One region of the Amphritea sp. GJ51-11 genome, then DNA from elsewhere that is predicted to be linked to it. Evidence: predicted binding sites of a transcription regulator. Region 1 holds the regulator's gene; each other region holds the start of a gene.

Region 1 (10,375 bases):
CAGTTTGTGGTTAAATCGAGCGTGGGCCACATTCGGGATCTGCCCACCAGTGGCTCGGGTAATGGGACCGCATCGGATCCAAAAGAACGCGCTCGTCAGGCTGCGATAACCCGTAAATTGTCACCGGAAGATAAAATCCGGCACAAGGCTGAAAAGAGTAAAAAACAACTGATTGCTCGTATGGGTGTTGATCCCGAACATAACTGGGATGCCCGTTATGAGATCTTGCCCGGTAAAGAAAAAGTCGTTGATGAATTGAGACGACTAGCGAAAGATGCAGACACAATCTATCTCGCAACCGATTTGGACCGCGAGGGGGAGGCGATTGCCTGGCACCTGCGGGAAGCGATTGGTGGTGAAGATTCACGTTATAAACGTGTGGTATTTAACGAAATTACTGAAAAAGCGATTCAGGAAGCATTTAAGCAACCGGGTGAGCTTGATATTAACCGAGTTAATGCGCAGCAGGCGCGTCGATTCCTTGATCGCGTGGTCGGTTACATGGTGTCGCCGCTGCTATGGGCCAAGGTTGCCCGTGGCTTGTCGGCTGGACGGGTGCAATCGGTCGCTGTACGTTTGCTAGTTGAGCGTGAAAAAGAGATTCGCAGCTTTATCCCTGAAGAGTTCTGGGAGTTACATGCCGATGTCGAGTCGGACAAAAAAGAAGCATTGCGCTTTCAGGTCGAAAAATATCAGGGCAAGGCGTTCCGTCCTGTCAGTGGTACCGAGACTGATGGGTATGTTGCGCAGCTGAAAAAAGAAGCCTTTCAGGTCACGAATCGTCAGGATCGTCCAACGAGTAGTCGTCCTTCGGCCCCTTTCATCACCTCAACCCTGCAGCAGGCGGCGAGTACCCGACTGAGCTTTGGTGTGAAGAAAACCATGATGCTGGCGCAGCGACTCTATGAAGCTGGCTATATCACCTACATGCGGACCGACTCGACCAATTTAAGTGCTGAAGCCGTTGCTACCTGCCGCGAATATATTAATGAGAACTTTGGCAGCAAGTATCTGCCTGAAAAACCTAACTCCTATAGCAGCAAAGAGGGCGCTCAGGAGGCGCACGAGGCGATTCGTCCTTCAGATGTAAGCATCGAGGCTACTTCGTTAAAAGGCATGGAGAGGGACGCTGAACGCCTCTATGAGCTCATTCGGCGGCAGTTCATGGCGTGTCAGATGACGCCGGCCCTCTACACCAGTACACGGGTAACCATTACGGCGGGTGAATTTGAATTACGCACCAAAGGTCGGATTTTGCGCTTTGATGGTTATACGCGAGTGATGAATAGCCGGGGTAAAGATGACGATATTATCTTGCCAGATGTGAAGCAGGGCGATGTATTGCAACTGCAACAGCTAGATCCTAAGCAGCATTTTACTAAGCCTGCACCCCGTTATACCGAAGCGAGTTTGGTTAAAGAGTTAGAAAAACGAGGCATTGGCCGGCCGTCCACCTATGCGTCGATTATTTCGACGATTCAGGATCGTGGTTATGTGGAAGTCCATAATCGGCGTTTCTATGCTCAGAAAATGGGCGATATTGTTACTGAAAGACTGGTGGAGAACTTCTCTGATCTGATGGATTTTGGCTTTACCGCCCGGATGGAAGAGTCGTTAGATGACATCGCTACTGGCGCAGCCGATTGGAAAGCGTTGCTCAACCAATTTTATGAAGGCTTTAGTAATCGTTTAGAGCTAGCACAAGACCCTGATGACGGGATGCGCTTGAATGCGCCGACAGAAACGGATATTCCTTGTCCTACCTGTGGTCGGATGATGATGGTGCGTACCGGCACAACCGGGGTTTTCTTAGGCTGTTCAGGTTATGCCCTGCCACCGAAAGAGCGCTGCAAAACGACCATGAATCTGGTTCACGGTGATGAGGTTGTCAGTGTCGATGGCGATGATGAAGAAGAGTCGCGTATCCTGCGTAACAAGCACCGTTGTAGTATCTGTGATACGGCGATGGACAGCTATCTGATTGACGAGCAACGTAAGCTGCATATCTGTGGCAACAACCCGGACTGTCCTGGTTTTGAAGTTGAGCAGGGTGCCTTTAAAATCAAGGGTTATGATGGCCCGGTGTTGGAGTGCGACAAGTGTGGTGCTGAGATGCAGTTAAAAACGGGCCGCTTCGGCAAGTTCTTTGGCTGTACAAGTGATACTTGTAAAAACACTCGTAAGTTGTTGAAAAGTGGTGAGGCTGCGCCGCCGAAAATGGATCCGGTGCCGATGCCAGAGTTGCAATGTGATAACGTCGAAGACACCTTTATCTTACGTGATGGTGCATCAGGTATGTTCCTTGCGGCGAGTCAGTTCCCTCGTAAAAGGGAAACTCGAGCGCCTAAAGTGTCTGAGCTCTTACCACATAAGAGCGAGATCGATCCAAAATATAGTTTCCTCTTCAGTGCACCGTTAGAAGATGATGATGGCAACCCTGCAATCGTCCGTTACAGCCGTAAAACGAAAGAGCAGTATGTGATGACGGAAGTCGAAGGTAAGGCGACCGGATGGCGTGCTTTCTACAGTGGCGGTAAATGGGTAGTGGAAGCTGCTAAAGCGAAGAAGACAGCAACCAAAAAGTGAGCGGAGGCTTAGTATGAGCGGTGTGTATTTAACCCGTACCAACCAGAAATTAAACTTTACCCGCATCCATTTGGATGCGCTGAAGGTGGCTCAGGAATCGACCGGCTGGAGTAAGCATGCGTTGATTGAATCCTATAATGAGTCGGTATTGTTTCATATGGTGTCGGCATACAGTTCATTGCTCAGAGAGATCGCTGAACAATACAGTTTTGATGCTAACCGGATTAGTAAGCTCAGTCAGCTAACGCAGCAGATGGAGGCGCAGGGGTTGGAAGCACCTGAAGTCGCCGAACTGCAACAGTTACATAATGATACTGACAGTTGGTTGCATCAGTTGCTTGCCGCGTATAAAGCCTGCTGGCGAGCGGAAGACCATCAGCAATCGCAAGGCAAAGCCGAAAGTGTCTCTGAGATACACGTGATGCAGATTAATCCGGACCATGCTGAAGATGGCGATATACTCAGCGAATACCAGCGCTGGTTTAGCGAATTTAAGGCACTGGTCGAACGTATGCGTAATGGTATGCAGGAGTGGTAAAAGAGGAGAGAAGCATCGGTGGTTGAAGGGTTTCTGAGGCCGAGGCTTCTAAGCGTAGTGCTTCACACCGGTGGTTTCGTTCACGTATTTGAGCCGAGTTGAGAAAAATATGTCTAATATGTTTTTGGAAATAATTGAGTTGGATGATGGTCAGATTGCGCTGCGTCGTGCTGATTCCAATGATGAGCCTATTATGCGGATCAGCTTCTCGGACGATGTCAGAGAGCAGCTTGATGAAGAGTGCATTGATGTCGCTAAGGTGATGCTAACAGCGGGTATCCATATGATTTCTGATATGAGCGTCAAGGCATCGGCGAATGGGGATGACGCAGGACTTGGGTTGGAGAATGATCCCGACGCTGAGTTTGACGTGGATTCGCCGGATCAGCCAAGGATTATCCATTAAAAAAACAGCGCCGAGGCGCTGTTTTTTTTGCTGTATATTTGGCTTAAGCGAGTCGGCGATCACGGATCACGATACCATGGCTTTTACCGTTAACCGCCGCAGCTTCGAGGCCGCTGAGTTCTTCATTGCTGAGTACGCCGGGCCAGCTGATAACCGCATGGCAAGTGCCAGCTTTGAGAGCTTGGCAGGCCAATTGATAGGTTGAGTGGCCTTGATCAGGTTGCAGCAGCATCACCTTCTTGAGGTCGATGCCGGCAGCTTCAAGTAAGCTCTTCGGTAGAGATGCCGGCGGTGCTATCCAAGCAAACCAACGATCATCTTTACTGAGTTGTGCTAAGAGTGGCAGTAGCATGGTCATTTGCCCAAAATCACTGCCTTGCAAAACAATTTCCGTTACCTTGCCGGCCAGTTCCGGGTGGTTTGATGGTACGGCGACCGGACGAATAAAACCGGGCAGTACGGAATCTGAGCTGTTGAGACTGCTAACTGCGTGCAACATGATTACTGTCCTCTTCTGATAACCCCAACACCGAGACCTTCAATGGAAAGTTCCTGCTTCTGCAGATCGACCACAATGGGTTCGAACTCTTCATTCTCAGCGATTAGGTAGACAAGATTACCTTTTCGTTTAAAGCGTTTGACGGTGACATCATTATCTATTCGGGCAACCACAATTTCGCCGTCTTTAGCCGCCTGACACTGGTGCACTGCCAGTAAGTCGCCATCCATAATGCCGACGTTCTTCATGCTGGTGCCACGCACCCGAAGTAGGTAGTCGGCTGGCGGGTGGAAAAAGTCTGAGGCGATAGTAATGCGCTCTTCGACGTTTTCCTGTGCCAGAATCGGCTCACCCGCCGCGACTTGACCGACAACCGGCAAACCAGGGTCTTCGTCATCAAATCCAGGGATTCGAATGCCGCGGGAGGTGCCGGGGATCATCTCAATGGCTCCTTTACGGGCCAATGCTTTGAGGTGCTCTTCGGCGGCGTTAGCTGATTTAAACCCCAGCGCTTTAGCGATATCTGCCCGAGTAGGCGGATAGCCGGTGGTGCTGATGCAGTGTTTAATGCATTCAAGTACATCTGTTTGGCGTTGTGTCAGTTTCATGATGAACTCTGTGTTTTTATCCAGTAGCTGTAACTATATACAGTATTCTGGCTTTGTAAACATTTTTCTGTCTATTTATCCAGTATTATTGCTAGAATGTCCGTCGTTACGGTGTATTAGGGCAGTCAGGTGCTTTCAGAAGAGATAAAAAAAGAGATACAGGGGGCGTATAGACGCTTTCTTGAGAGCCGTCAGCTTAAGCCGCGTATGGGGCAAAAGCAGATGATTGCAGAGGTTGCGAAAGTGCTTGGCGCCATTATGGAGGATGACAAATCCCACCGCTTGGGTGAAAAGCATGTGAGCGTCATTGAGGCGGGCACCGGTACCGGTAAAACCATTGGCTATTTATTGGCGGTTCTGCCGATCGCTAAAGCAAAGGGTAAAAAGGTAGTGCTTTCCACCGCGACGGTGGCTTTGCAAGAACAGCTGCTTAATAAGGATCTTCCTGAGGTGGCGGAACATGCGGGATTGTCTGTCACCTATGGCTTGGCCAAGGGGCGCGGCCGCTATTTCTGTATCAGTAAGGCGGAGCAGCATCTCGATGCCCACGGGGCATCCGGTCAGCAGGCGCTGTATGAAGATGAGCAAGCGCTACGTATCGATGGTGAAACCGCCGAGTTCTATAAGAGCCTATTAAATGAGTTTGCCTCAGGTCGCTGGGATGGTGATCGCGATAACCTGAGTCAGGATATCAGTGAACAGGATTGGTATCCGCTCACCAGTGATCATCTGCAGTGTACCAATCGTCGTTGCAGTAATTTTTCCGCCTGTAGCTTTTTCAAAGCCCGTAAAGACCTTGATCAGGTCGAGTGTGTGATCGCCAACCATGATATCGTGCTGGCCGATTTAGCGTTAGGCGGTGGTGCTATCCTGCCGGATCCGTCTGAGACCATTTATATCTTCGATGAAGGTCACCATTTATCTGATAAGGCCAGCGGTCACTTCTCCTTTAACTTGCGGCTTAAGTCCACCGAACGTTGGTTATCCGGCACGATTAAACAGCTGGATAAAATGCTCGATCAAAGCGGGAATCCGCAATTAATGCGTGATTACATTGAGCACCAGCGTAAGCCGATGGAAGATTTGCAGGTGGTGTTGAATAACTGGGCCGAACTGATCCGGCCGATCTTATTGAGTGATGCCTTTACCCGACCTAAAGAACGCTACCGTTACCCGAGTGGCGTGGTGCCTGATGAGGTTAAGCAGTTTGGTTTACAGGTAGAGCACCTAGCGGCTCGGATGGGCACTAAGATGGAGATGATCCTAGATCTCCTGAAAGAGTCGTTGGATGGCGATGGCAGTATTGACCGTCAGGCCGCCGAAATGTGGTATCCCCGGGTTGGCATGATGGTGTCGAGAATGCAAAACATCACTGGCCTAGGGCGTTCGATGGGGCATGTGGACGCTGAGAATAGTACGCCAACGGCACGTTGGATCAGCTTGGTGGAAACCGCCCAAGGGTATGACTTTGAATGCAGTACTGCCCCCGTGTCGGCGGCGCAGATGTTACATATGAATCTGTGGCAGCACTGTTATGCAGCGGTGGTGACTTCGGCGACATTAACGGCGTTGGGGCGTTTTGATCGGGTTTTAGCTGATCTAGGCTTACCCGCCGATACCCCCTGTTTTAGCTTAGCCAGCCCTTTCGATCATTATAATGCAGCGGAACTCTATGTCCCGCCGATGAAAGTTGAAGCGAATGACCCTGAATTACATACCCAAGCGGTTACCGATTATCTTAATAATCATTTAAAAACTGATACCGGTACACTGGTATTGTTCAGCTCATGGCGGCAAATGAGATCAGTGCTTGCCAGTCTCGACGAAAAGCTCAACAATAGGGTGCTGTCGCAGGGCGATTTCAGTAAAAATGAGATTCTGAAACGTCATAAGGCCGAAATTGATGAGGGGCGAGGGAGTGTTATCTTCGGTCTCGCTTCTTTTACTGAGGGAGTTGATCTTCCCGGTGACTATTTGACGGAAGTTATTATCACCAAGATCCCCTTTAGTGTGCCGGATGATCCGGTGGATGCCACTATGGCTGAATGGATACAGCAGCAAGGTGGAAACCCTTTTATGGAATGGTCAGTGCCGATGGCATCGGTGCGCTTAACTCAGGCTGCTGGACGGCTGCTGCGAACTGAGCAGGATAGAGGACGCATCGTATTGCTGGATCGACGTGTTGTGACTAAACGTTACGGTCGACAATTACTCGACTCATTGCCGCCATTTCGACGAAATATTAGCTAACCGTTCGCTTAAGCGGATAAGGTATGACTTTGTTAAAGAAAATATTTAAGCCATCAGACGCGACGCCGTCTGCCAGTATAGAAACGTCGGAGACGACACCCGTACTACCCGCAACCGTGCCCAATGAGAGTCAAACAGGTAATGCCGCGCGTAATACATCCAGTAGTGGCGATCATAAGCGACAGCAAACCCGTGAGAGCAAAACCTCAGGCCCGTCTCAGACTAAAAGCTGGCGCCGTGAGGATTTTGCCGTAGCGCCGGTGGAAGGGAAGCAGCGTTTCCATGATTTCGATCTGCCTGATGATGTGATGCACGCGATTGCGGACTTAAATTTTGAATATTGTTCTGATATTCAGGCGGCAACGCTGATCGAATCACTTGAAGGTCGGGATATTATTGGTAAGGCCCAGACCGGTACCGGTAAAACAGCGGCCTTTCTGATCAGTATTATTACCGATTTGCTGGATTACCCGCTGGAATATAAAGCGGCTAAAGGGGTGCCCCGGGCGCTCATTATTGCACCGACCCGCGAACTCGCATTACAGATTGCATCGGATGCAGAAGAGATGGGTAAGTATGCCGATATCGGTGTGGTCGCCTTGGTGGGCGGGATGGATTACGACCGTCAGCGTAAACAGCTGGCGGCGCGTCCAGTCGATATTCTAGTAGCGACGCCGGGCCGTTTGATCGATTTCGTACGTTCATCTGATGTCGACCTCGGTGATGTGGAAGTGATGGTGCTTGATGAAGCCGATCGAATGCTGAGTATGGGCTTTATTCCCGATGTACGTACTATTATTCGCCATACCCCGCGTAAAGGTGATCGTCAAACCTTGCTTTACAGTGCCACCTTTACCGATGATGTGATGAGTCTCGCCCGTCAATGGACGGTGGATGCTAAGGTGATCGAGATCGCCCCAGAGCAAAAGAGTACCGATTCGGTGGAGCAGTTGGTGTATCTCGTTTCACGTCAGGATAAATACCGCTTGCTGCGTAACTTTATGCAGCTGAATCAGTTGGAGCGGGTTATCGTGTTTGGTAATCGTCGTGACGAAACGCGTCGGCTAGCTGAGCGGTTACAGAAAGATGGCTTAAAAGCTGCCTTGATGTCCGGTGAGATCACCCAGCAAAAGCGGGTTAAAACACTGGATGATTTCCGTAGTGGCAGAATCAATATTCTGGTCGCCACCGACGTGGCGGGCCGAGGGATTCATGTCGACGGTGTTAGTCATGTGATCAACTACGCACTGCCGGAAGATGCGGATGATTATGTTCACCGTATTGGCCGTACTGGTCGCGCAGGTTCTACCGGCACTTCTATCAGTTTTGCGACTGAGGATGATGCCTTCCTATTACCTGAGATCGAAGAGGTAGCGGGAGTGAAAATGAAGTGTGTCTATCCGGACCCCAATCTGCTTGAAGCGGTTTAACCTTGACGGCGGTAGGTGATGATGAAATGGGCTGGCTTGGATCAATTGCAACTAGAAAACCGCTTTCGGCAGTTGCCTGCACCGTTCTATCAGTCGGTGACGCCACAGCCGCTTAAAAATCCTCACTTGGTTGCTTTCAGTACTGAGGCTGCCGCGTTGATCGGGCTAGATCCCTGCCAAGCGTCAGCGCAGCAATTGAGTGAGTATTTTAGCGGTCAGCGGCTACTCAGCGGCAGTGATCCTCTGGCATCGGTTTATTCCGGGCATCAGTTCGGTGGTTACACGCCACAGCTGGGAGATGGTCGTGCAGTGTTACTCGGCGATATTGCCGGTAGTGACGGTCAGCGGTGGGAGTTGCAGCTTAAAGGTAGCGGTAAGACGCCTTACTCACGCCATGGTGATGGCCGTGCAGCGCTGCGTTCGGTGATTAGAGAATACCTCGCCAGTGAAGCTTTGGCAGCCCTCGATGTACCCACCACCCGAGCGCTTTGTATTATCGGTAGTGAAACCCAGATCTATCGCGAATCAATCGAGTTTGGTGCTTCAATGGTGCGAATGAGCCCCAGCCATATACGCTTTGGACATTTTGAATATTATTACTACAGTCGCCAGCCAGAACAGTTAAAGCAGTTGGCTGACTTTGTGATTGAGCATCATTACCCCCATGCAGCAGAACAAGCAAACCCTTATTTAGCCATGTACACCGAGGTGGTTGAGCGTACGGCACAGTTGTTGGCGCGTTGGCAGGCACTAGGCTTTTGCCATGGAGTGATGAACACCGATAATATGTCGATTATCGGTGTGACGCTCGATTATGGTCCCTTTGGTTTTCTTGATGATTACCAACCCGATTATATTTGCAACCGCTCGGATGAACGCGGTCGCTATGCATATCAGCAACAACCCTCAATCGCGATGTGGAACTGTGTCTGTTTGGCACAAAGCTTGAGTGGCTTGGTTAAACAGGCCGACCTTGAAGCGGCGTTACAACGTTTTCAGCCGATTTATGCCATAGCTTATACCGAACGGATGAAGCTGCGGTTAGGTATGCTGGGCAAAACAACTCAGGATGGCGACCTGATTAGCCGCTTTTTACAGCTACTGGAACAACAAAAAGCGGATTATAATGACGCTTTTATTGCTCTCGAGCAGGCGCTTGATGGCGAAATCGAACCGTTAACCACGTTATTGGCTGGGGCTGCGGATTTCACCCCTTGGTTCGGTGACTATGTTGACCGTCTCGAGGGTAATGCTACGGTGATAATGGCACAACACAATCCTCGGGTTATACTGCGTAACTATCTGGCGCAGCAGGTGATTGAACGGGCTGAGCTTGGTGACTTTACGGATCTTGCTCGGCTTTATGGGGCGTTAAAGACCCCCTTCGATGCACCCTTGAGTCAATACAATCAAGCAACCCCGCAGTGGGGTAAAAATATTTCGCTTAGCTGCTCATCCTGATGGGTGAGTCTGGCCGTGCTTGGCCCGCAGCAGAAGAGCGATAAAGATGACTATCAGGAATAAAGAGGACCCTATGGATAAACATAAAACTGGCCTGATTAGTCAGGTGTTGTCGATTGTTGTGAGCTTGTTCTTTGTGTTTATTGCGGTCAGTGGTTATCAACGTACCGGCGATATCTCATTGGCGATGCTGTTTGGCCTGTTGGCGGTAGTGGGCTACTTTATGGTTAAATTTTTATTTCTTGGGGTGAATAAACTATTAGATTCGTTGGATGATAAGCACAATCAGCGATCTGAATAATAACGCCCTGCTAGGTTCTGCTTAAAGAACGGTTTCTTTAAGCATATTTTTTATACAACGCTTTGAATACATGTAAGGAATCTCTGATGACGGACAGGGTAAAAGTTTCAGTACTTGGCGGCGGTAGCTTCGGTACTGTGATAGCAAACCTGATTGGCAGTAAAGGGGTGGATGTAAGCCTGTGGATGCGCGATGCCGGGCGAGCGGAAGAGATCAATCGCAACCATGAAAACAGTCGATATTTGCCCGGTTGCTCGATATCTGAACAGGTAACGGCGACGGCGGATCTGGCGCAA
Region 2 (10,375 bases), 1.8 Mb from region 1:
CCCCCCGGCGATAACCGTCCTCGGCACATCTGCAACCAGTGCGGTGAAATACACTACGTGAATCCAAAGGTCATCGCCGGCTGCCTCCCTGTCTATGACGGCCAAGTACTGCTATGCAAACGCGCCATTGAACCCCGCGTTGGCTTCTGGACCCTCCCCGCAGGCTTTATGGAAAACGGCGAATCCACCCGCCAAGCCGCCGCGCGCGAAACCCTCGAAGAAGCGAATGCCCGGGTGAGCGAATTACAGCTGTATACCCTCACTTCCATCGTGCCGGTTAGCCAAGTCCAATTCATCTACCTGGCACAGCTTGATAACCTAAACTTCTCAGCCGGTGATGAAACCACCGATGTACAGCTATTTACAGAAGAGAATGTTCCTTGGGACAATCTAGCCTTTCAAACTATCCGCAACGCCTTAAGGTTTTATTTTGCAGACCGCAAAAAAGGCCACTACCCATTACATCACGTTGACCTTGAAACACCACCCGGTCAATATGTTGATAAAGTCTAATCCCAGCATAAAAAGAGCAACCCATGGATAACAAACTGATTCTTATTATTCTTGCCATCTTACTACCACCAATTGCCGTTTTTCTGAAAGCCGGCCTAGGCCTGCAGTTATTCATTAATATTGTGCTCTGCCTGATTTTTTATATTCCGGGTATTCTGCATGCGCTCTGGCTGGTGTTAAAATAACCGCATCCTGTTTCCATAACGGCTTAGCCTAGGTTTCAGCGACGAATAACGGCCCATCAGGCCGTTTTTTTTATTTGACGGCACCTACCCGGCGCACATAATGAGATTCATCAATGACTCTGTTAATCACCACCTGGATTAAGTTCTTTATCCTTTTTGCACCCTTCTTTGTGGTGTCTATGTTTCTATCGCTGACGCGTGGTGACACACCAGCAGAGCGTCGTAGCACCGCTAACAAAGCAGTGCTGGCCGCCGCTTTAGCAGCGCTCGTCTTATTTTTCTTCGGCTCACCGCTGTTTGAACTACTCGGCATTACCATCGATTCATTTCGCATTGGCGCTGGTATTTTGCTATTCCTCTCAGCTATCAGCTTGGTCAAAGAAGGAGTGCGCACCAATGCTCAGGTGCCTGATGCTATTCGTGAAGATACTTCGGTCGTGCCCTTAGCCATCCCCACGATTATCGGCCCAGCAACCATCGGTGCCATATTGGTGTACGGCTCAGAACTTCATGGGGTCGATATGCTGTTCGGCCTCAGCGGCATGTTCCTCGCCCTGACTTCGCTGTTGCTGCTGCTCCATGTCGCCAACCGATTAGAGCGCGTACTAGGCAAAACAGGCCTGAACATTCTCAGTAAGATCACTGGCCTAATTCTGGCCGCTATGGCATCGGAAATTGTGCTGACAGGTATCACGGGGTTTATGACCCGCATCGGCCACTGAACGATATTACAGCAACTTCGCAGACCCCAGCAGCCACGGGGCCTGCGCGCTTTACCCCACTGATACCCAAGCTTAATCCACAAATTTATCCACAGAATTTGTGGCTAGTTTTGAGCCTTTTTAACAGGTTATTTTTTACCCTGAACAAATTTAACACACTACAAATTAAGCCAATAATAACAATAGCTTAAAAGACTACCGCAATGGTTATCCATACTTAACTAACCGCTTTACCCACAGGATATGTTCATAACTATCTCAGTTATAATCATGATCATAAATCAGCCAGCTGCCAAACATCATAGGCCACCTCTTCATAAGGGTGCGCCTGCTTGAGTGCCGCAATCGCCGCATGAATCAGATCATCCTCGCACACTAATTCAACCTTCCACTCCGACAGCTGCTCTAAAGTATTCTCCCGACCAATATGAGGCTGACTGCCCGGCATGGGCCGAAACTGCCCCAACCCTTTAATCTGCCAGCAGCAACTCTCGTACTGCCCTATGCGGCCAGCTCCACTCATAAACACCGCTTCTTTAACGACTTCTAAAGCCTCATCCGGAACAAAAAACGCTAACTTATACATCGCCTTTCCTCTTCTATATTCATGATTTCTATACGCCATAGGCGGCGAATTAAGCCAAAAAAAGCGGCCAGTGATTGCTCACCGCCGCTTATTGATAATCATGGTTTGATTTATAGATCTTCCACGAGCCGGCGCAGATCTTCCACCTTACGAGACACTACTTTTTCAAGGTGCTCGATCTCATCCAGCAGATGCTGCTTTTTGTCTTTAACCGTTTTCTCTGCAGACACCAGCATTTCCAGCTCGTCGATCGCCCGCAAGAAATATGGCGAAGGTTCGGTGCTTGCACGGTATGGTACCAAGCCACCCTCAACCGATACGTTGGTATGCTTACGCTTGAATTTGAATTTTTTACTTTTCGTCATCCACTCACCATGATGACGATGTAAATACACCTTCAGCACATCAACATCATTTTCAGTGCGGGTGGTGAATTTTTCAATTTCATGGGGATTCTCAAATCCCATTTCTGTTAAAGTCCGAAATTTATCGGCAGACATTGGTTTACTCCATAAGCCATTAGCGGAAAACTTCCTTGAATATAGATGAAAAAATCTAAAACGGGAGTTTTTCTTAATCCCATAATGGGATGTTAATACAAGGTTGCTATCACGGGATAAAAAAAACCGCCGGACGGCGGTTTTAATAAGCCATCAATAAACGATGTTAATTTTTCAGGTTGAGCACATCCTGCATATCGTACAGCCCATTCTCTTTACCGGCCAGCCAACTAGCAGCACGCATAGCACCTTTTGCAAAGGTCATACGAGAACTCGCTTTATGGGTAATCTCAACGCGCTCGCCTTCAGTCGCAAATAATACCGTATGATCACCCACCACATCACCTGCGCGGATAGTCACAAAGCCAATTTCCTCTTTGCTACGGGCACCTATCTGCCCCTCACGACCATAGACAGCACACTGGCGTAGATCACGACCTAACGCATCGGCAACCACCTCACCCATGCTCAGAGCAGTGCCAGAAGGCGAGTCCACTTTGTGATGATGATGCGCTTCGATTATCTCGACATCATAATCATCACCCAACGCCTTAGCCGCATCGGCCAGTAGCTTAAAGCAAAGGTTCACCCCCACGCTCATATTAGAAGCAAAGACCAACGGCATGGTTTCACCAAAGCTGCGCAACTCATTACGCTCTGCTTCATTCAAACCGGTGGTGCCAATGACCATCGCTTTTCCATTAGCGGCACAGAGCGCCAGATTTGCGAGTGTCGCTTTCGGGGCGGTAAAGTCGATAAGCACATCGAAGTCATCGATCACCTGCTCTAGTGAGCCGACAATCGCCACACCTAGTTTACCCACACCGGCAACTTCGCCAGCATCGGCACCGATAAGACTACTGGTCGACTCAACGATGGCCGCCCCCAATGTTAGCCCATCGGTTGCCTGAATAGCTTCGATATTAGTTTTTCCCATACGCCCAGCGGCGCCGGTTACGGCAATTCTAATCATTCTCACTTCCTGATCTGATGCCGGGCCTTCGTTAACTTCAGCCCCGCTCATGAATCTTAACCCTTCGAACGACTGACACTCTGGTCCATATCAAAGGCCGGTTTTTCACACTCAGGCCGACCAACGATCTTAGCTGGCACACCCACCACCGTGGTATGAGGAGGTACATCTTCGAGCACCACAGAACCGCCACCGACTTTAGCGCCGACACCGACTTCGATATTCCCGAAGATCTTCGCGCCCGCGGCAATCATAACCCCTTCACGAATCTTAGGATGACGATCACCGGTCTCTTTACCCGTGCCACCGAGTGTCACTGATTGCAGAATAGAGACATCATTTTCAATAACGCAAGTTTCGCCGACCACAATACCGGTCGCGTGATCAAACATCACTCCACAGCCAATCCGCGCCGCCGGATGAATATCCACCTGAAAAACTTCACTCACGCGGCTCTGAATATACAGTGCCATTGAGTGCCGTCCCTGCTTCCACATCCAGTGAGCGATACGATAAGCCTGCAGAGCATGAAAACCCTTTAAATACAGTAATACCGTGGTAAAACTAAACACAGCGGGGTCGCGGATACGTACAGCACTGATATCTTTACAGATGCACTTGAGGATTTCAGGATCACCACTCAGGGCCTCTTCAATCAACTCACGCAGGGTAATAGCGGCCATCACCTCATCAGACAACTTATTAGCCAAGAGGTAACTCACCGCCTCGCAGAGGCTGTTATGCCGGATAATGGTGCTGTGAAAGAAACTCGCCAGAAATGGCTCAATAGCCATCTCGTCACGTGCTTCTTGTTGAATCAGCCGCCACAACTCTTCCGGGTGAGTGGGAAAATCACTCATGTAAGACTCCTAAAAGTCGAAGGGGCTGCAATGCAGCCCCTTGGGATATTAGGTCATATCCTCAAAAAATTTCTTAACGCTATCAAAGAACCCATGTTTCTTTGGCCCATGGTGTTTTTGGCGTTCATCCATCGCGGTTTCAAACTGTTTCAGCAACTCTTTCTGCTTGCTGTTCAGGTTCACCGGCGTTTCAACAATCACCCGTACTAGCAGATCACCAACACTACCACCACGAACAGGCTTAATACCTTTACCTCGCAGACGGAATAGCTTACCGGTCTGGGTTTCAGCAGGTATCTTCAGTTTAACACGTGATTCTAGCGTCGGAACTTCTAGTTCACCGCCAAGCGCGGCATCGATAAAGCTGATTGGCACTTCACAGTATAGATGCTTGCCATCACGCTCGAAAATCGCATGATCACGTACATTAACCTGAACAAAAAGATCACCTGATGGGCCACCATGGCCACCCGCTTCCCCCTCACCTGAGAGACGAATACGATCGCCGGTATCCACACCCGCCGGAATTTTAACCGACAGTTTCTTGGTTTGTTGCTTACGGCCCTGACCATGACAGCTAGTACATGGATCAGAAACCACTTGGCCTTCACCATGACAGGTTGGACAAGTCTGCTGCACAGAGAAGAACCCTTGCTGCATACGTACTTGACCAATACCACCACAGGTACCACAGGTTTTAGCACTGGTGCCGGCTTTAGCGCCACTACCATCACAAACATCGCAGGGTACTAACGTCGGTACGGTAATGGTTTTTTCACAGCCACGTACCGCTTCTTCCAGGCTCAAGTCCATGGTGTAGCGGAGGTCGGCGCCGCGCTGTACATGACTACGACGACCGCCATGACCTTGCTGGCCAAAGATATCGCCAAACACATCACCAAAGATATCGCCAAAGCCACCCTGACCGCCGCCAAAGCCCTGACCACCCATGCCATTCTGATCTATACCTGCATGCCCATATTGGTCATAAGCAGCTTTCTTCTGCTGGTCGGACAGTACTTCGTAGGCTTCGTTAACCTCTTTAAAGGCATCTTCCGCGGACTTATCATCAGGATTACGGTCCGGGTGATATTTCATCGCCATACGACGAAAGGCCTTTTTAATATCCCGGTCAGAAGCGTCACGGTCAACGCCTAACACATCATAAAAATCTTTCTTCGACATAATCGGTATCGCAATCCGGTTAACTAATTCTTTAAATCAGCTCAGAATAAAAACAAGACAACGCGGGACCGGCCCGCGCTGTCAATTTAAGCTTGATTCACTTCAATCCGACTTATTTTTTGTCGTCGTCTTTAACTTCTTCAAACTCAGCGTCAACAGCGTCGTCAGCCGGCTCAGCTTGAGCCTGCTCACCCGGTTGACCTTCAGCCTGTTGTGCAGCTTCAGCATACATCTTCTGAGCCAGTGCAGAAACGGCTTCAGTCAGTGCGGCTGTTTTGCTTTCGATGGCGTCTTTATCGTCTTCTTTAAGCACGCCTTCCAACGCTTCGATTGCACCGTTGATCGCTGTTTTCTCTTCTTCAGTTGCCTTATCACCGGCATCTTCCAACGTTTTCTTAGCGGAGTGAATCATCGCATCCCCCTGGTTACGGGCTTGACTCATCTCTTCAAACTTCTTATCCGCTTCAGCGTTGGCTTCAGCATCACGAATCATTTGTTCAACTTCATCATCACTCAGACCTGAAGACGCTTTAATGATAATTGACTGCTCTTTACCGGTCGCTTTATCTTTCGCAGACACGTTCAGGATACCGTTAGCATCGATGTCGAATGTTACTTCAACCTGTGGCATGCCACGTGGTGCTGGCGGAATATCGGCCAGGTCAAAACGACCCAGTGATTTATTGCCTGAAGCTTGCTTACGCTCACCCTGTACTACGTGAATGGTTACAGCAGTCTGGTTGTCTTCCGCCGTAGAGAACACCTGAGACTTCTTAGTTGGGATAGTCGTGTTCTTCTCGATCACTGGTGTAGCAACCCCCATAGTCTCGATACCCAAGCTCAGTGGGGTAACGTCCAGCAGCAATACGTCTTTAACATCACCGGCCAGAACCGCAGCTTGGATAGATGCGCCAATCGCAACCGCTTCATCAGGGTTAACATCTTTACGTGCTTCTTTACCGAAGAATTCTGTTACTTTCTTCTGTACCAGAGGCATACGGGTCTGACCACCGACCAAAATCACTTCATCGATATCAGCAGCAGACAGATCAGCATCTTTCAGTGCCATACGGCAAGGCTCAAGAGAACGATCAACCAACGCTTCAACGAGGGATTCCATTTTTGCACGGCTGATCTTAACATTCAGGTGCTTAGGACCCGTTGCATCAGCAGTGATGTAAGGCAGGTTAACATCAGTGCTCTGTGCAGATGACAGTTCAACTTTGGCTTTCTCAGCACCTTCTTTCAAACGCTGCAGTGCCAGTGGATCACTGTGCAGATCGATACCAGATTCTTTCTTAAACTCAGCCGCCAGATATTCAATCAGACGTGAGTCGAAATCTTCACCACCCAAGAAAGTGTCACCGTTAGTCGCCAACACTTCAAACTGGTGCTCGCCATCAACTTCTGCAATTTCGATAATAGAGATATCGAATGTACCACCACCCAAGTCGTATACAGCGATCGTTTTATCGCCTTTAGATTTGTCCATACCGTAAGCCAGTGCAGCAGCTGTTGGTTCGTTGATGATACGTTTAACATTCAGACCCGCAATTTTACCGGCATCTTTAGTTGCCTGACGCTGAGAATCATTGAAGTAAGCTGGAACGGTAATAACCGCTTCAGTCACCTCTTCACCTAGGTAATCTTCAGCAGTTTTCTTCATCTTCTTCAGAATTTCTGCAGATACCTGTGGTGCAGCCATTTTCTTATCGTTTACTTGAACCCAAGCATCGCCGTTGTCAGCTTCGATAATTTTGTATGGCACCATTTTAATATCTTTCTGTACTACATCGTCTTTAAAACGACGACCGATCAAACGCTTGATCGCGTACAGTGTATTGTTCGGGTTAGTCACAGCCTGACGTTTAGCCGGCTGACCTACCAGAATTTCACCATCATCCGCATAAGCAATGATAGACGGGGTGGTGCGTTCACCCTCTGCGTTTTCAATAACCCGTGGCTTATCACCGTCCAATACTGCGACGCATGAGTTTGTAGTACCCAGGTCAATACCAATAATTCTACCCATCTCAATCACTCCAATCATTCTGTGCCCGATCTAGCGGGCAAATTCTTTTTTCTTGCTAGCTATATTGGTGCATATTTATCAGTTTCAAGGCCTGACTTATTCAGCACCTTTAGAAACAATCACCATCGCTGGACGAATCAAGCGGTCATTCAAGGTATAGCCCTTCTGCATCACCGCCATCACATGGTTAGCCGGCACATCGGGGTTCGGCACCATTGACATTGCCTGATGTAATTCAGGATTAAACGCTTCACCCACTGGGTTATGCTGTTCCACCTTAAATTTACCCAAACCAGTGATAAACATATTCAGCGTCATCTCAACCCCTTCACGCAGGGCGACAACCGCTTCATCATCACTATTAGATGCTTCAATTGCCCGTTCCAAGCTGTCCACGACCGGCAGCAGCTCATTGGCAAATTTGTCCAGCGCAAACTTATGCGCTTTCTCAACATCCATCTCGGCCCGACGACGCACGTTCTGCATCTCGGCTAAGGTCCGGAGTTCCTGTTCTTTCAGTTCGGAAATCTGATCCTGAGCCTGCGCCAATTGAAGCTGCAATGCGTCCACATCAACCTCGGCTGCGGTAGCGCCTTCAGCGGCGGGCTCAACGGTTTCGTCAGCGGCTGCGGTTGCATCAACCGCATCCGTTACTGTGTCCGGCTGCTGCTCGTCAACCTGAGTCTTATCTTCGCCTGCCATCACTTTCTCCAACCATCTGATATGTGAATTTTCTGTTGAGCTTTATATGGGGCTAAGCCAACAGGATTCAAGTGGTTATTTTTGATTTTTTTATGCAAAGGAGTAGTTATTGATTGCGCTAGGGTAATTATTGGCTTATATATTAACTACTGTATAAAAACACAGGCTTGAGGCCATGCTGACTCAACTCAATATTCGCAATTACGCCATCGTTGAACAACTCGACCTAGAACTAGACAAGGGTATGACCGTGGTTAGCGGTGAAACCGGTGCCGGTAAATCGATCATGCTCGACGCACTCGGCCTTACCCTTGGTGATCGCGCCGATATGGGCTCAGTGCGCAAAGGCGCGGAACGGGCTGAAATTATCGCTAGCTTCGATATAACCGATATCCCCACGGCTAAACAGTGGCTAAAAAGCCAAGAGCTAGACGATAGCGAGTGCATACTTCGCCGGGTGATCACCAGCGAAGGGCGCTCTCGTAGCTATATTAACGGCAGCCCCTGCCCTATTAATAAGGTCCGTGAACTCGGTGAACATTTGATCGAAATTCACGGCCAGCATGAACATCAGCGACTACTAAAGAAAGATCATCACCGGCACCTTCTCGATGCGTACTCCGGCAAAGGCGAACTGGCCAGCAAAACCCGTACATTATTTCGTCACTGGCACAGCCTGAATCATCGCCTACATCAGTTATCGGCTCAGAATGAAGAGCAAACCGCTCGCTTACAGCTATTAAGCTACCAAGCCGAAGAACTAGAGCAACTGGCCCTCGATGAGGGTGAATATGAGAAGTTGGTTGAAGAGCAAAGCACCCTAGCCAATGCTGAAGATATTCTCCATTCAGGTCAGCAAATACTCTTGCTCACCAGCGACGGCGAAGAAGTAAGCTGCCTAAGCCTACTAAATCAGTGTCAAAACCTACTTAGCAAGATGAAAGGCACCTCCCCTTCTGTGACACAAACCATCGAAATGCTGAGCAGCGCACAGATACAGATAGAAGAAGCGTCGCAGGAGATCAGTCACTATATGGACCGGGTTGAGCTTAACCCAACCCGTCAAGCCGACGTCGAAGAACGCCTCGGCACCATCTTTGATTTAGCGCGCAAACATCGTATCCCGCCCGAGCAACTACCGCAGTTCCAACAAGACATTCAACAAGAACTAGAAAGCCTCAGCATGTCAGACCAAGCCTTAGAGGCACTGCATCAAGAAACCGAACAGGCGCGTCAGGCATTTCTAAGCAGCGCCAAGCAGCTCAGTAAAACTCGTCACAAAGCCGCATCGAGCCTCAAAAATGAAGTCAATAAGCAGCTACATAGCCTAGGTATGACCGCTGCCGAGTTAAGCTTGTCGCTGACCCCTTATGCCAAAGACCAACTTAATGCCCACGGCCTCGAAGAGGTCGAGTTTCTGATCACCACCAACGCCGGTCAACCGCCTCGCCCACTAAACAAAATAGCCTCTGGTGGTGAATTATCACGCATTTCACTGGCGATTCAGGTGATTACAGCTCAGTCCTCTAGCACACCAACGCTAATCTTCGACGAAGTTGATGTCGGTATCGGCGGTGCCATTGCTGAAGTTGTCGGACGCTTGCTCAGACAGTTAGGCGAAAATAATCAGATTCTGGTGGTCACTCACCAGCCTCAGGTCGCATCTCAGGGGCATCAGCACCTATTCGTTAGCAAGAAAACCGTTAAAAACAAAACCATTACCCATATCGACCCACTCAGCATCGATCAACGGATCGGTGAAGTGGCCCGGATGCTGGGCGGTATTGATGTCACCGAAACATCACGGGATCATGCCCGCGAGATGCTCGGCCTCGAAATAGCGCGGTGCTATTAATAGCCTTATGGCTAAACTCAACACCAAAAAAACCGGCGATGCCGGTTTTTTTAAGGTTTTGTTATTCTTACTTTTTAAGATTACTTCGGTTCACAACCATCGGCACACTCACCATATAGGTACAGTGTACGATCAGTGATTTTAAATCCCAATTCACGAGCAACTTCATCCTGACGCTCTTTCAGCCGACGATCGCTAAATTCCCGCACCTTACCGCACTTCACACAGACGATATGGTCATGCTGCTCATCCTGAGTCAGCT
Region 3 (10,375 bases), 540 kb from region 1:
GAAACCGGCATGACCGCCTGTAATCACCATAATCTTAAACAGGATATCGTCCGTGTTGGATCTATGGGATTCTCTCTGCCAGGACATCGTGTAGTGGCATTGGATAATGATCTCAATGAACTACAAGAAGGTCAGATTGGTGAGCTAGCCGTGGACATGGAAAAATCCCCGCTGTTTATTTTCCCTGGCTACACTTGGGGCGAGAAAAACCCGTTCCGGGGTAAATACTATCTGACCGGCGATGTGGTGGTTAGCCATGGTGATGGCAGTTACTCCTTCAATGGCCGTGATGACGACATTATCACGACTGCCGGTTACCGTGTTGGGCCATCAGATGTTGAAAATACGCTGCTGGAACATGAAGCCGTGGCAGAAAGTGGCGTGATCGGTAAGCCGGATCTTGAGCGTGGTGCGATTATTAAAGCCTATGTGGTGCTTCGCGAACAGTTTGATCCGAGCGATGAATTGATTGCCGAGTTGAAAACGCACGTCCGCAGCCGTCTATCGACCCACGCTTTCCCACGGGAGATCGAATTTATGCAGGAGCTACCGAAAACGCCGAGTGGCAAAATTCAGCGTTTCATTCTGCGTAATCGCGCCAAGGATGAAGCGGATGGCATGTCATAACGATGATTGAGCTACCGGCGTTACCGACGGAGTACCGGGTGCGTAACCCGAACTTCGCGGCAGAAGTTGAACGGGTATTTTCTCAGGCACCGTTTGTCCAAGCATTAGGGTTTCAGCTAACTGATTTTGAAGCAGGACGCTGTAATACGGCTTTGACGCTGCAAGAGAACCATCTGCAACAGGACGGCTATGTCCACGCCGGAGTGCAAGCTACTCTGGCTGATCACAGTGCCGGAACCGCCGCGGCGACCCTATTGGCCGAAGGGCAGATTATTCTCACGGCAGAGTTTAAGATTAATCTGCTGCGGGCGGCTAAAGGTGAGCGGCTATGCTGTCAGGCGCGGGTGTTAAAGCCTGGTGCCAGTTTAATCATTGCCGAGGCGGAGGTATTCTGCTTTCGGGAGGATCACGCCGAACTGGTATCCAAAGCGACGGTAACGCTAGCGGTGGTCGATAAACCTGAATAATAAAATGAATAAAAACTATGGGGCGACGTTTTTATGCCTGTTATGACAATTGAACAGATGAGTGATTTTCTGGCGGAGCATTTTCCGCAGGGTGAAAAGTTTGGTCTACTCTCCGACTTAGGAGATAGTTGGGCCGAGATGAGGCTGCCGGTTGATACCGGACACTTGCGGCCGGGCGGTACTGTTTCTGGGCCATCGATGATGGCGCTGGCGGATGTTTGTATGTATGCGGCACTACTAGGCCAGATTGGTCCTGTGGCGTTGGCAGTGACGACCAACTTGAATATCAACTTTATGAGTAAACCTAGACCGGATTGCGACCTGATCGCCCGCTGTAATTTGATGAAAGTGGGCAAGCGATTGGCGGTTGGAGAGGTGTGGATTCGCTCAGAGGGCAGTGAAGAGGTGGTGGCGCACACGACGCTGACCTACTCAATACCAGCGGAGCGTTAAAGAATGGCTGAGATTCAGTGGCAAGAGCGGCGACTTATCCTCAACGATGGTACTGAGATTTTTGCGCTGCACGGTCGTCATCCCCATAACGAAGGCTGGGATCGGCCCACTCTGGTGTTGTTACATGAGGCATTGGGGCATATCGATATGTGGAAGGACTTTCCACAATTGTTAGCTGATGCAACCGGCATGGACTTGCTGGTTTATGAGCGTCGCGGTTATGGTCGTTCATCACCGATAACCCTACCACGCCCGGATGATTATCTTGATCGAGAAGGACGGGATTGGGTTAAGCCGGTGTTGGATGCGGCGGGGCTAGAGCAGGTTATCTTAGTCGGTCACAGTGACGGTGGTTCTATCGCACTGATTGCGGCGGCAGCACTGCCCGAACGGGTGGTCGCTGTGATCACCGAGGCGGCGCATATTCGTATCGATCCTTTAACCACAGCGGGCATTATTGCCGCAGTGGAGCTGTATAACACCACGGATTTTCCTGAAAAGCTGGCCCGTTATCACGGTGAGCGCACGGATATATTGTTTCGCGCCTGGCATGAAACCTGGCTGCGAGATCGTTTCCAGCCGTTAGACTTGACGGATTGGGTACAGAATATTCATTGTCCGGCGCTGATTATGCAGGGCGCAGAGGATGAATACGGTGAAGTCTCGCAGGTAGAGGATATTGTCAGTGGCATTGGCGAAAGAGCAACGGGTGTGTTTATACCTCAGTGTGGCCATGTACCCCACTTACAAGCAAAAAAAGCAACGCTGCAGGCGATGACTCAATTCATTGAATCCTTGGCGTTGTAGCCTGATCTTCAGTGACTATCGACAGCGGCGATAACGATGATATTGGCTTTGAGTTCGCTGAATCTGGCTATCCTTTACGTCTGGCATAAAGAGCCCATCGCAGCTAGATAATCATTTAATCTCTTATGCTATTATGCCCGCTCATTTTTCCTATATATCGATGTCTGCGCTCTATAGGTTGTAATCGCAATGTTAGAGAGAGATCCGCATGAGTCGTTCAGCTAATAGCAACGCTGTTTGGATGTTGCTGCTGTGCACATTTTTTGGGGCGCATGTTTTCCGGTAGGAAAGCATGCGTTAGCGGAAGTCAGTGCCCTGACCCTAGTGCTTTGGCGTTTTGCGGTGGCGGCTAGCTGTCTATTCATTTATGCCATTTGGGTGAAGGTTCCGTTGCCGCGATTAACGGCTCAACAGTGGTTGTGGGCGATTATTGCCTCGATTGTGGGCGTCGGCGGATTGAATCTATGCCTGTTCACTGGGCTGACAAAAACCGATGCCAGTAATGGCGCATTGATTATGGCGCTGAGTCCTTTAACGACTTCTTTAATGGGCACCTTGTGGCAGCGAAAATTGCCTCATCTGAGTGCTATCTTCAGTCTGATTATTTGTCTGTCGGGTGTGTTGTTGGTGCTGACCAACGGCGAGTTATCACGATTGCTTGGCTTTGAATTTAATCAGGGGGACCAGCTGATTTTTGTCGGTATGTTGTGTTGGAGCCTGTATACCTGCTTAACTCAAAGTATCGGTCGTTGGCTGCCGATGATTCCTTTCACGCTTGTTGGCATGATGGCGGGTGCAGGAGTGATCTCGCTGATGCTAGCTTTTAGTGCTGAGGTGCATCCGGTGCAGGAAAGTCTAGCGATCTCCGCTTGGGTATTGGCTGATCTGCTGTTCATCGGTGTCTTTGGTACGGTGGGCGGCTATCTATTATGGATCAGTGGCGTGAATCAGTTGGGGGCCGCGACGGCCTCGCTATTCTTTAATTTTGTGCCGGTGTTTGCGGTATTGACTGCATTGCTGTTTGGTCAGTCAGTGACGGATTTGCAGTTTGTCGGGATGGCTATTGTGATTGCGGGTTTACTGTTGCCGCGACTACTCGTTTGGCTGCAACAGCACTCGGCTGTCGTTGAGGAGCTTGAAGCTGCAGTTGAGTTAGAAGTTGAGTCGGTGGTTGAATCGGTTGTCACAATCGAACAAACAGTGCTCCGTGAAACGGTTAGTCGCGATCAGTAGTTAAGGTTGATGGGTGATCGTCGCCTTGAGGGGCAGTAAAGCAGGTAACAGCGTGGTTTTCAGCGTGTGCTGAGTGACGACCTTGTTACCTGCTTTTGTTGTGAGCTGTTTTTGCGGCTTAGTTTTCCAATTGGGCGGCTTGGTTGACCAGTGCCGGCAAGCTTTCAGCGCGCATTTTACTCATCACCCGAGAGCGGTGTACTTCGACGGTCTTCGGGCTAATACCGAGTTCTTCGGCGATTTCTCGGTTAGCTTTGCCAGAAACGACCAGCGCCATCACTTCCCGTTCCCGTCGGCTCAGGGTTTCATAGCGGGCGTGAATCTGCTCTAGCTGTTGCTGACCGGCTAATATCTCATCGGCTTTTTTCAATGCATTTTGCACCAATGGAATCAGTACTTCGTCATCGAAGGGCTTTTCGAGGAAGTCGATCGCGCCGTTTTTCATGGCAGTCACGGCCATCGGGATATCACCGTGACCACTGAGCACAATGATCGGCAGGCGGATATCTCTTTCCAACATGATTTGTTGTAGCGCTAGACCATTAATTTCAGGCATACGCACATCCAGCAGCATACAGCCTTGGTCGCCTTTGTAGTTGCTGAGAAAGTCACGGGCCGAGGAGAAACTCTTGACCGGCAGGTCATCACTTTCCAATAGCCATTGCATGGAATCTCGAAAATCATCGTCGTCATCGACAATAAAAACGGTACCGTTGTATCTGCTCATGTTGTCAGGTCCTAGCCTTTCGCTGGAATTTTAATAAAAAACTGTGTGCCTGTTTGACCATCACTTTCGGCCCATAGCTGCCCACCGTGGGCCTCGATAATGGTGCGTGAGATGGATAATCCCATTCCCAAACCGGTCGATTTAGAGGTGAAAAAAGGCTCAAACAGTTTACTTAATATCTCGGCACTGATGCCTTTGGCGTGGTCTGACACCGAGATATAGATATAATCCTTGGTTTTTCGGGTGCGTATAATAACGGGACGATGGCTAACTTCACAGCCATTATAAGCCTCAATCGCATTCCTAATCAGGTTAACCAGCACCTGTTCAATCTGAATTTTATCAGCGACGATGGCTAGTTCGCCATGTTCCAGTTCAAATTCAAAGGTGGTGTTGTGATCCAGTGCTTCCTGTTTAAGAAACTCAGCGATCTCTTGGCAGCTGTCATTAAGTGAGAATTCCATACGCTGGTATTCGGTCTTCTTAACGAAGCTGCGCATGCGTTTGACGATCTCTGCGGCACGTTTGGCTTGGCGGGTAATCAATCCCATCGAGTGGCTGACTTCCTCCACCGAGCTGATACGTCCCTCTTCAATACGGCGCATTGAGCCGCGACAATAATTTAGAATGGCGGCCAACGGTTGGTTGATCTCATGGGCGAGTCCGGAGGCCATTTCGCCAACGGAGAGTAACCGGGCAATGTGCGCCATCTCCAATTGGTTACGTTTCATCTCATCTTCGGCCTTTCGGCGCAGGGTAATATCCCGGCCGATAATTGAGTAATACTCCACCTGCATATCGTCATTAAGGTTTCGGTGGGCGATCACTTCACGAATTTCTGCGGTACGCTCACGGCCAGAGGGCAGTTGCATTTTAATGCTGCCATACCAGGTGCCGTGGGCGGCAGCGTGACCGAGGGCATCTTGCACTAATGAGGCAAAAATTTTGGGGGAAAACATCTGCTCAAGATAAAACACCATCGGGTTTTCTTTTTCGGTACCCAAGGTGATGTAGGTGGCCTCATTCATATAGGTCAGCTGCATGGTTTTATGGTTGCAGAACATAATCATGTCGGAAGAGGCTTCCACCACGCGTGCCAGTCGGCGGGTGGCTTGTTGTGCCAGGGTTTGCTCGGTAACGTCACGAGAGACACAGACCACCTCAATGGGCTTGCCTTCGGCATTTCTCAACGTACGGCTGGTGGTTTCTAGCCAGATGTAGTGACCATTTTTATGTTTATAACGATAAACGTTGGTGTACATCCCTTTGCGATAACGGACGGAGTCGGAACGCTTTATCAGGTTATCAGCATCTTCCGGGTGGAAGAGGTCATAGCCGGCGGTGCCTATCATCTCTTCGACGGTATAGCCGAGCATACGTTCTACCGCTGGGCTCACATCGAGAAAGGTCCATTCCGTTGTCGGTGTGTGGCGGGAGATCATATCGGTGGACTGCTCGACGAGAAAGCGCGATCGTTCGCCCTCATCCATCTCACTGATCGCTTTCAGGTTTTGTTCTATACTCATGAGTGCTCGCTGATCAGGTAAAAACCCTTAATATGTCGTTCCAGTGCTGCATTTGATACGGCTTTGGACTTAAGGCTAGCTTGTTTCATCAGGGTAATTACGTATTATAACGGATGCAATAAGGGTATACCCTAGGCGGTGCGATTTATCACATCCGTTTTCACAATAAAAATACTGCTGGGCCCGCTGGCTGATCGCGGATACAGCAATGTTCAGGGATTAACTACTATGTCAAAACACTCGAATCCATATCAGTTTGGCTTGGATAAGAACAGCGCCAACTTTTCTGCTATGAGCCCATTAAGCTTTCTCGAGCGTTCCGCTTTCGTCTTTCCTAACCATACAGCGGTGGTGCATCAGCAAACCCGACGTAACTGGTCGGAAACGTATGATCGCTGCCGTCAGTTAGCCAGCGCCTTGGTTCAGAATGGGATTGGAAAAGGGGATACGGTCGCGGTGATGGCGCCGAACCTACCCGAACTGTTTGAGGCGCATTTTGGTGTGCCGATGTGTGGTGCGGTGCTAAATGCGCTGAACGTGCGTCTGGATGCCGAAGCGATCGCTTTTATTCTGCAGCACGGCGAAGCGAAAGTGATTATGGTGGATCGAGAGTTTTCTGAGGTCATTGATCAAGCACTTAAAATGATCCCCCATAAGCCGTTAGTGATCGATATTGATGATCCCTATTATGAAGGCGGTAAGTTGATTGGCTCCACCGATTATGAAGCCTTCATTGCCACCGGCGATGCAGCTTATGCTTGGCAGATGCCGGAAGATGAGTGGGATGCCATTACCCTCAACTATACCTCAGGAACAACGGGCAACCCGAAAGGGGTGGTTTACCATCATCGGGGCGCGTATCTGAATGCGATGAGTAATATCGTTTCTTGGGATATGGGGCATCACCCGGTGTATCTCTGGACACTGCCGATGTTCCACTGCAATGGTTGGTGTTTCCCTTGGAGTCTGGCCGCATCTAGCGGCGTGAGTGTCTGTTTGCGTCATGTTCGGGCCGATGATATTTACTCAGCGATTAAAGATGAGAAGGTTAATCACTTCTGTAGTGCGCCGATTGTCTTGAATATGTTGAATAACGCGCCGGATGAGATGAAAGCGGGTATTGATCATCAGGTTAAAGTGATGACCGCCGGAGCTGCGCCACCGGCCGCCGTGATTCAGGGGGTGGAAGCGATGGGCTTCGATGTTACCCATGTTTATGGGCTGACCGAAACCTACGGGCCATCGGTCGTATGTGAGTGGCATCAGGAATGGAATGATCGAAACGACGAAGAGATTGCGCGATTGAAATCCCGTCAGGGTGTTCGGGCGCCGATGCTTGATGGGCTGATGGTCGCGGATCCGACTACACTCGAGCCGGTGCCTCAAGATGGCCTCACCATGGGTGAGATCTTTATGCGTGGTAATCTGGTGATGAAGGGTTACCTGAAAAACCCGACCACCACTGAAGAAAGCTTTGCCGGAGGTTGGTTCCATTCCGGTGATTTAGCCGTGTGGCATCCCGATGGTTATATTGAAATTAAGGATCGCTCAAAAGATATTATTATCTCCGGAGGGGAAAACATTTCCTCGATTGAAGTCGAAGATGTGTTATATCGCAATAAGAGTGTTATGGAAGCGGCGGTTGTTGCCCGAGATGATGAGAAGTGGGGTGAAGTGCCCTGTGCCTTTGTCACCCTAAAAGAGGGCGCGGAAGTGTCTGAGCAGGAGATAATTGATTTCTGCCGTGAGAATATGGCGAACTTTAAAACACCGAAGAAAGTCGTTTTCGGTCCGTTACCAAAAACCTCAACCGGAAAAATTCAGAAGTTTGTCTTACGCGATAAAGCCAACGATTAACGGTCGATATGAATTTAAGGTATGAGCCTCCGTTAACGCTGGAGGCTCACCTTTGCAACATGATTTCGGCCGGTTAATGGCATCTGGGGGCTTTTAGCTGCCGCTAGCCCCGCAGATTACCAGGTGTCATGACGCTTTCTACGTTTTGGCAGATAAGGAATCATTAAACCTAGTAGTAATCCACCGAAGGCGACTAAGCCACCGTAGGTAAACCAGCGCATCAGATTGCTTTCATCCATACCATTGATGGTGCGGTTGAGGCTGACGATCTCTTCCTCAAGGGCCGATACTTTACCCGCATTTCCCGCATTTTGGCCGGCAAGGCTCTGATTCTGTTGTTTTAACGCTAAGATCTCTTCAGCCTGCGCCGCCAGATTCTCTTCATTCTGTTTTAGTTGCTCTTGCAGTTTTGGATAGCGGGTCGCTAAGCTAATACCTGATGAGATCTTGTCGGCGGGCATCCAACCAACTTTGCCACTCGGGGTCTTAATCTGAATGAAATCCGTTTTCTCATTACGATTAAGCACGGTGACTGGTGAGCCACTGCGTATCCGCCCGGTAATCCGGTATTCCGTTCCTGGACCACCGTGATAAAAGGTATAGACATCATCGCTAACATAATTAGCGGCGTCAGCCGAGGTTGAAAGTGCCACGGCAAAAAGGCATGCGATCCATGGCTTTTTTGGGAGTTTATTTGACGAATTCATGTTCTTCCTGTGTGTGTAGACGTTCAGCCTTCCCCCCTAAAACCGAAACCTGGTTTTCAGGCAAAGCTGGACAGCGGTAGACCGGTATCGATGCGATAAGTTCAGCGGCTGTCGTAATAATTTAACATTATACAATCAATCGGCCTCGGGTTAAGCCCTGATTTTTTACAGGAACAATTGATTAAGGTAGTGATATACTGTCGCGCGAATTAACCGGTTGCCATCAGGCCCGAATTAAGGAGTTATCAGAGTGGCATTTATTCGTTGGTTTCTGGGTAGGATTATCCTGCTATTGAATTTTGTATTTCGTCCTCGGGCGATTAAAAGAGATCCTGAGCAGCAGCGTGAGTTAGATCTTCGCACCGCTCACTTATCTCTCTATCAGTATGAGGCGTGTCCGTTTTGCGTTAAGGTGCGCCGCGCGCTGCGTCGTAACGGTCTGAATATTGAGTTGCGTGATGCCAAAAAGGTCGAATTGTACCGTCAAGAACTGCTAGAGGGTGGTGGTCGGCTGAAAGTTCCCTGCCTGCGTATTGATGAGGCCGATGGCGAAGTGCGTTGGATGTATGAATCCTCCGACATTATTCACTATCTTGAACAGGCTTATGTCACACCCAAGATTGGCGCATAAGTCTCGTCGAGGCTTAAAAAAGCAGCGAAGGCTGCTTTTTTTGTGCCTGTCGCTAGCGTCATCGATCAAATTGGGATAACTTGTCTGTATATTTAACCAGTACTTTTTAACCATGATTCTATACATAGCAGAAAAGCCCAGCCTTGCCCGCGCCATCGCGGATGTGTTGCCGAAACCCCATAAAAAACAGGATGGTTTTATTGAGCTAGGTAATGGTGATTGTGTCAGTTGGTGCTTAGGGCACCTGCTCGAATTGGCTGATCCGGCGGACTACAACCCAGATTTTAAACCCTGGCGCTTTGAGCATCTGCCGATTATCCCGGCGGAGTGGAAGCTAAAGCCGCGCACTAAAACCCGTTCTCAGTTAACGGTGTTGCGGCGTTTAATCCGGCAATCAAAACAGTTGGTTCACGCTGGCGATCCTGACCGGGAGGGCCAGTTGCTGGTGGATGAGGTGATTAACTACCTCGGTGCGAGTGAAACAAAGAAACGCACTGCCCAGCGCGTCTTGATCAGTGACCTTAACCCTAAAGCCGTTAGTGCAGCGCTACATAATTTAAAAGCTAACTCTGAATTTATACCGTTATCTGTTTCAGCATTGGCGCGCTCTCGCGCGGATTGGATTTACGGCATCAATATGACCCGCGCCTACAGTATTCAGGGGCGTAAAGCGGGTTATCAGGGGGTGCTGTCGGTGGGGCGGGTGCAGACTCCCTTATTGGGCTTGGTTGTGCGGCGTGATGCTGAGATTGATAACTTTGTCTCAAAGCCCTTTTACGAGGTGCAAGCGGTAATAGAAACAGAAGCGGGAGAGCGTTTTAATGCCAAATGGAAACCGAGTGAAAACTGTCAGCCTTATCAGGATGAGGAAGGGCGAGTATTAAACCGTAAACTGGCGGAAACGGTGATCAACCGGATCAAAGGTCAACCGGCAGAGTTACTGAGCCTGACGCAAAAACGTAAGCGTGAAAATGCCCCGTTACCTTTTAGCTTGTCTAGCTTACAGATAGAAGCGGCTAAACGTTTTGGCATGAGCGCCAAAGCGGTATTGGATAGCTGCCAGACATTGTATGAACGCCATAAATTGTTAACCTACCCGCGTTCTGATTGCCGGTATCTGCCGGAAGATCATTTTGCTCAGGCGGGGGACGTGATCGCAAGCATCATGAGCAATCAGCAAAGCCTTGCTGAACATTTGCCACAAATTGATGCTAGTCGGCGTTCCGCTGCCTGGAACAATAAGAAAGTCAGTGCTCACCATGCGATTATTCCCACTACTCGTCAGGCAAATCTGGCTTCGCTGAGTGATGCTGAACGTAAGCTCTACATCTTAGTGAGTC

Evidence for each region. Region 1 encodes LexA, which represses DNA repair genes until DNA is damaged. Its sites were predicted from a motif close to TACTGTNTANNTANACAGTA; they were not measured.
Region 2: recN (DNA repair protein RecN) is a predicted target of LexA. The motif match lies at 8,406-8,425, and genes of this name have one in related genera.
Region 3: AC0L4K_RS11260 (DNA topoisomerase III) is a predicted target of LexA. The motif match lies at 9,118-9,137, and genes of this name have one in related genera.

The regions. Positions count from the first base shown of each region.
Region 1 covers NZ_CM147881.1:1,977,756-1,988,130, forward strand. The annotation lists gene topA (type I DNA topoisomerase) at 1-2,586, shown strand, start outside; gene AC0L4K_RS08685 (DUF6586 family protein) at 2,600-3,124, shown strand; gene AC0L4K_RS08690 (hypothetical protein) at 3,234-3,530, shown strand; gene AC0L4K_RS08695 (cell division inhibitor SulA) at 3,574-4,029, opposite strand; gene lexA (transcriptional repressor LexA) at 4,032-4,637, opposite strand; gene dinG (ATP-dependent DNA helicase DinG) at 4,767-6,887, shown strand; gene rhlB (ATP-dependent RNA helicase RhlB) at 6,911-8,317, shown strand; gene AC0L4K_RS08715 (protein adenylyltransferase SelO) at 8,336-9,778, shown strand; gene AC0L4K_RS08720 (hypothetical protein) at 9,852-10,079, shown strand; gene AC0L4K_RS08725 (NAD(P)H-dependent glycerol-3-phosphate dehydrogenase) at 10,166-10,375, shown strand, end outside.
Region 2 covers NZ_CM147881.1:3,784,993-3,795,367, forward strand. The annotation lists gene AC0L4K_RS17030 (NUDIX hydrolase) at 1-513, shown strand, start outside; gene AC0L4K_RS17035 (YqaE/Pmp3 family membrane protein) at 537-698, shown strand; gene AC0L4K_RS17040 (MarC family protein) at 812-1,420, shown strand; gene AC0L4K_RS17045 (YqfO family protein) at 1,695-2,006, opposite strand; gene AC0L4K_RS17050 (DUF3461 family protein) at 2,117-2,506, opposite strand; gene dapB (4-hydroxy-tetrahydrodipicolinate reductase) at 2,673-3,479, opposite strand; gene cysE (serine O-acetyltransferase) at 3,536-4,339, opposite strand; gene dnaJ (molecular chaperone DnaJ) at 4,388-5,524, opposite strand; gene dnaK (molecular chaperone DnaK) at 5,637-7,556, opposite strand; gene grpE (nucleotide exchange factor GrpE) at 7,653-8,258, opposite strand; gene recN (DNA repair protein RecN) at 8,434-10,113, shown strand; gene fur (ferric iron uptake transcriptional regulator) at 10,194-10,375, opposite strand, start outside.
Region 3 covers NZ_CM147881.1:2,514,896-2,525,270, reverse strand. The annotation lists gene AC0L4K_RS11310 (AMP-binding protein) at 1-627, shown strand, start outside; gene AC0L4K_RS11305 (PaaI family thioesterase) at 630-1,094, shown strand; gene AC0L4K_RS11300 (PaaI family thioesterase) at 1,128-1,547, shown strand; gene AC0L4K_RS11295 (alpha/beta fold hydrolase) at 1,551-2,354, shown strand; gene AC0L4K_RS11290 (DMT family transporter) at 2,607-3,587, shown strand; gene AC0L4K_RS11285 (response regulator transcription factor) at 3,706-4,314, opposite strand; gene AC0L4K_RS11280 (PAS domain-containing sensor histidine kinase) at 4,326-5,840, opposite strand; gene AC0L4K_RS11275 (acyl-CoA synthetase) at 6,069-7,697, shown strand; gene AC0L4K_RS11270 (TIGR04211 family SH3 domain-containing protein) at 7,814-8,404, opposite strand; gene AC0L4K_RS11265 (glutathione S-transferase N-terminal domain-containing protein) at 8,655-9,035, shown strand; gene AC0L4K_RS11260 (DNA topoisomerase III) at 9,148-10,375, shown strand, end outside.